One region of the Paenarthrobacter sp. NPDC089307 genome, then DNA from elsewhere that is predicted to be linked to it. Evidence: riboswitches for the same ligand, from Rfam matches in the RefSeq annotation. Region 1 holds a riboswitch; the other holds the start of a gene.
The links. Region 1 has a riboswitch for S-adenosylmethionine ahead of AB0N72_RS17450 (DUF1737 domain-containing protein). Riboswitches for the same ligand answer to the same signal wherever they lie in the genome.
Positions count from the first base shown of each region.

Region 2: another riboswitch for S-adenosylmethionine. It lies ahead of AB0N72_RS11870 (aminotransferase class V-fold PLP-dependent enzyme); the one in region 1 lies ahead of AB0N72_RS17450 (DUF1737 domain-containing protein).

Region 1 covers NZ_JBFBHE010000007.1:84,734-86,928, forward strand. Annotated here, with positions in the region: gene AB0N72_RS17440 (O-succinylhomoserine sulfhydrylase) at 1-368, opposite strand, end outside; gene AB0N72_RS17445 (rhodanese-like domain-containing protein) at 369-779, opposite strand; gene AB0N72_RS17450 (DUF1737 domain-containing protein) at 776-1,039, opposite strand; SAM riboswitch class IV at 1,053-1,164, opposite strand; gene AB0N72_RS17455 (NtaA/DmoA family FMN-dependent monooxygenase) at 1,320-2,195, shown strand, end outside.
Region 2 covers NZ_JBFBHE010000004.1:339,355-341,549, forward strand. Annotated here, with positions in the region: gene AB0N72_RS11870 (aminotransferase class V-fold PLP-dependent enzyme) at 1-1,284, opposite strand, end outside; SAM riboswitch class IV at 1,316-1,429, opposite strand; gene hisN (histidinol-phosphatase) at 1,600-2,195, opposite strand, start outside.

The DNA.
Region 1 (2,195 bases):
TTGAGGATCACGAAGCAGGAGCCGAAGAGGGAGCGGGCAGCAACCACGCGGTCGCCGGCAGCCAGCAGGGCGCCCAAGGCGGTGAAAACCGCGGACATGCCGGACGCCGTCGCAAAGCACGCTTCGGTTCCTTCGAGCAGCCGCAGCCGCTCCTGGAACGTGGCCACGGACGGGTTGCCGTAGCGGGAGTAGACGAAGCGTTCGTCCTCGCCGGTGAAGGCGCGTTCTGCGGCGGCGGCGGATTCGTAGACGAACCCGGAGTTGAGGAAAACGGGCTCGGCGGTTTCCTGGAAATTAGTGCGGTCAAGTCCACCGCGAACGGCCTGCGTGTCGGGGCTCCAGGCGGCGGCGTCGGGATTGAAAGTCACTTAGTCGGTCCCCAGGTTCGTCGGCAGGCCACGGTTTTTCCAGCCATTCACGGTTCGCTCGCCGTAACGGTCGGGCTCGCCCTCGAAGCCTTCCAGCACGTTGTAGGCGGTGAATCCGGCCTGTGTGGCGGCGATGGCGGCGGAGACGGACCGCTGTCCGGAACGGCAGATGAAGACGAGCTCCACGCCGTCGTCCTCAGGTGCCTGCTGTTGCAGGTCCTCGATAAAGCGGGAATTCGGAATGCCGCCAGCGAGGTTCCACTGGATGAACAGGGGGTCGTTCTCGGTGGCCTTGGTGTCGGGAATGCCGATGTGCGCCCATTCGCCCTCGGTCCGGACGTCCACCAGGATGGCGCCCTGTTCAAGCTTGGCCCACGCGTCGTGCGGGGTCAGGTCACCTGCGTAGCTCATGCGTGGCCCTCGAATGCTTCTTCGTCGTCGGTATCCAGTTCGTCAACGGCGTTGGCAACTGCGGCGTCGGCGCTGGCAATCGCTGCGGGCAGGACGACGGCCTGGGCCACGATCACGTCGGTGCCGTTGAACGTGGCCGCGGGGCTGCCGTGCAGCACATACCCCTCGGCCAGGGCGTTGGTGATCCGCTCGCAGAAGTCGCGGGTATCCGGGCCTGTAATCAGGCGGTAGGAGAGTCTGTCTTCAGTGGGTTCAGGCATTGCTGGTGCTCCTCAGTCACGCTTGCAGTTCGAGTTGTCGATACGCCGAGTAGTCACCTGAGGCACCCCGCCGGAGAGAGGGTTGCCGACCAGCAAGTCAGGGCTTCGCGCTGGTGCTCATTACTCAAGAAAAACGTAACATCCACGACGGCGGCCGTCACCGCCGCCGTCGTCATGTTGCGTAATCGGAGGGTGCTGGAGTACGGGTCCAATTAAGACGTCCCGGGAGCATAATTGACGCAGTACGACCCCCTGTAACTTCGTATGAAATCAGGTCGCGGTGAACGGACAGAGCAGTTCTACACTCAAGCCCATGCTGCATTTTGGTTGGTTCGTGGGGCACGGATTCGGGGTCCAGGGCTGGGGAACTCCGGGCTACAGCCTGGGCTATGACTGGAAGAAGCCCGCCCTGTACCAGGAGGCCGTCCGCGCCTTCGAGCAGTCCGGCCTGGACCTGTTCATCATCGAAGATTCCCTCACTGTTCCCGACACCTACGGCGGCACGGCCGAGGTTTCGCTGGCGCATGCCTCCTTCGCTCCCAAGCACGACCCCTTGGCCTTGGTCCCGTATTTGTTGTCCGCCACGGAGCACCTTGGGATCGTGCCCACGGTCAGTGCTTCCTTCTACCCGCCCTTTACGGCCGCCCGGCTCCTTGCCACGCTGCAGCACTTCTCGGAGGGGCGACTGGGTTGGAACGTGGTCACCTCGGGCAGCGACCTCGCGGCCCAGAACTATGGGCTTGACCAGCAGATCGAACACGACCGCCGGTATGAGAAGGCGGAGGAATTCGTCGACGTCGTCACGCGGCTTTGGCGGAGTTGGGAACCCGGTGCGGTGCTTGAGGACGTGGAAGCCGGGGTGTTCGCGGACCACAGCAAAGTTCATCCGATCAACCATGACGGCGATTTTTTCAAGGTCCGCGGGCCACTGAACACGGCTCCATTGCCGGAGGAACCCGTGCTGGTGCAGGCGGGCGCTTCTCCGCGGGGCAAGGCCTTCGCCGGAGGGCACGCCGATGTGGCGATCGCTTTGGCGCGCGGCGTTGACGGCATGAAGGCCTATCGCGATTCCATCCGTGCCGAGGCTGCCAAGGCTGGCCGGAACCCCGACGACGTCAAGGTACTTTTCGTGCTGAAGCCCACCGTGGTGGGTTCA
Region 2 (2,195 bases), on a different contig from region 1:
GCCGTTGCGCTTGAGTTCCTCGATGCCCGCCAGCAGCCTGGTGGCGTCCTCCAACCGGGAGCCGACGCCGAAGCTTGCCCGCAGGGAACCCGAGGGCAGCCCAAGCCGCTTGAGCAAGGGGTGGGCGCAGAAGCGGCCGTCGCGGAGGCCCACGCCGTGCTCGGCGGCCAAATATGCAGCGACCAGGCCGGCGTCGAAACCTTCCACGGAGAAGTTGACCACTCCGATGGTGTCCTCGGAATCGCTGAAGATCCGGTGGACAGTGACGCCGTCGATGGCTTCCAGGCCGTCAACGAGGTAGCTGCGGATGCCGGCTTCGTGCGCGTGCCACTCTTCCTGGTCCAGGCCCGCGATTACCTGGGTGGCCCGGGCGAGTGTTGCTGCACCCAGGACGTTGGGGGACCCGCCCTCGTGCCGTGCCGGCCCGGTGGCCCAGCTGACAGAGTCCAGACGGGCTTCGCGGACAGCGCCACCGCCTGCCAGGTGCGGGATGCCGGCGTCGAGCCAGTCCGGGCGGCCCACCACCACTCCTGCGCCGAACGGAGCGTAGAGCTTGTGCCCGGAGAAAACGATGTAGTCGATGTCTGCCTCGGAGATGTTGACCCGGCGGTGCGGAGCGAGCTGCGCGGCGTCCACTACGATCCGGGCGCCGTGCTGGTGCGCCAAGGCGGCAAGACGGGCGATGGGCAGGATCTCGCCAGTGACGTTCGAGGCGCCAGTGACGGCCAGGAGGCTGACGCCGCCCTGGGCCAGTTCGGCTTCAATCTTTTCCAGTGTCCCGGCCAAGGTGGGAGCGGCGACGACGCTGCGGTGCGGCACTCCTTGCCAGGGCAGCAGATTGGCGTGGTGCTCAATGTCCAGGTACAGGACCTCGCCAGCGAACCGGCCATCCACTTGGGGAAGGCAGCCGGCCAACAGGTTCAACGAGTCGGTGGTGTTCCGGGTGAAAATGACGGAGTCATCGGCCCGGCCACCAACGAACTCGCGCACAATGTTCCGCGAGTTTTCATAGACGGAAGTGCTGATCTGTGAGGCGAATCCTGCACCGCGATGGACGCTGGCGTAGTAGGGCAGGACCTCGTTAAGGTACGCCGAGACGATGGTCAGTGCAGGTGCCGATGCCCCGTAGTCGAGGTTGGCGTAGCGGACGTGGCCGCCCTGGATTAGCGGAGCCTGCAGCTCGGCGCCGGTGACTGCCGCAAGGGGACGCGCAGCGGCTGACAGAGGGACGGATTCGTCAACGAAAGAAGGAATGATGTTTGAGTTGAACGTGACAGTGCTCATGGGACCTCACTCAAGAGGGACCCCCGCAGGGGATCCGCGCTTGCCGCATCCGTTCCGGACCGGCCGGGTCGTCACCCGGGGCACCCCACCGCGAATGGAGGGTTGCCGGCCAGCTAACCGGGGTTTAGCGCTGGCACTCGTGACCTGTAAAAAAGGCTAAGGCACATCCGGGGACCGTTCCAAAGCCGTGGAGTTTGTTAAGCACTTTGTTACGTGGAGCGCCAAAAGCTCGTTTCGGCGAAGAAAAGACGGCGGCTGCCCACAAAAGTGGGCTGCCGCCGTCGAAAATTCGAAGAGCCGAAGGATGGCCGGGACTCAGGCCGGGGGCTGAAGCAGGTCATCCAGTCCGGGATTGAGCCGCTTGAGGACTTCCGAATGCAGGATGGAATTGGTGGCCAGGGCGTTGCCTCCAAACGGGCCGTCTTCGCCCTCCAGTGATGTGAAGCGACCGCCGGCTTCGGTAACGATGGGGACGAGGGCCGCCATGTCGTAGAGATTCAGCTCCGGTTCGCAGGCGATGTCCACAGCGCCCTCGGCCACCAGGCAATAAGACCAGAAATCCCCGTACGCGCGGGTGCGCCAGACGTCCTCGGTAAGGCCCAGGAATTCATCGAGGTTGCCGCGTTCCTTCCAGCCGGAAAGGCTGGAGTAGGACATGGAGGCGTCGGCCAGGCGGGAAACATTGGAGACCTTGAGGCGCGTTGCCGAGGCCAGGGACCTGCCCATGTACGCACCCATGTCCTTGGCGGCCCACCAACGTTTGCCCAGGGCCGGGGCGCTGACCACGCCGACTACCGGTTCGCCCTCGTCCACCAGCGCGATCAGCGTGGCCCATACCGGAACGCCGCGAACAAAGTTCTTCGTCCCGTCGATGGGGTCGATGATCCAACGCCGCGATCCGTGGCCGCTGC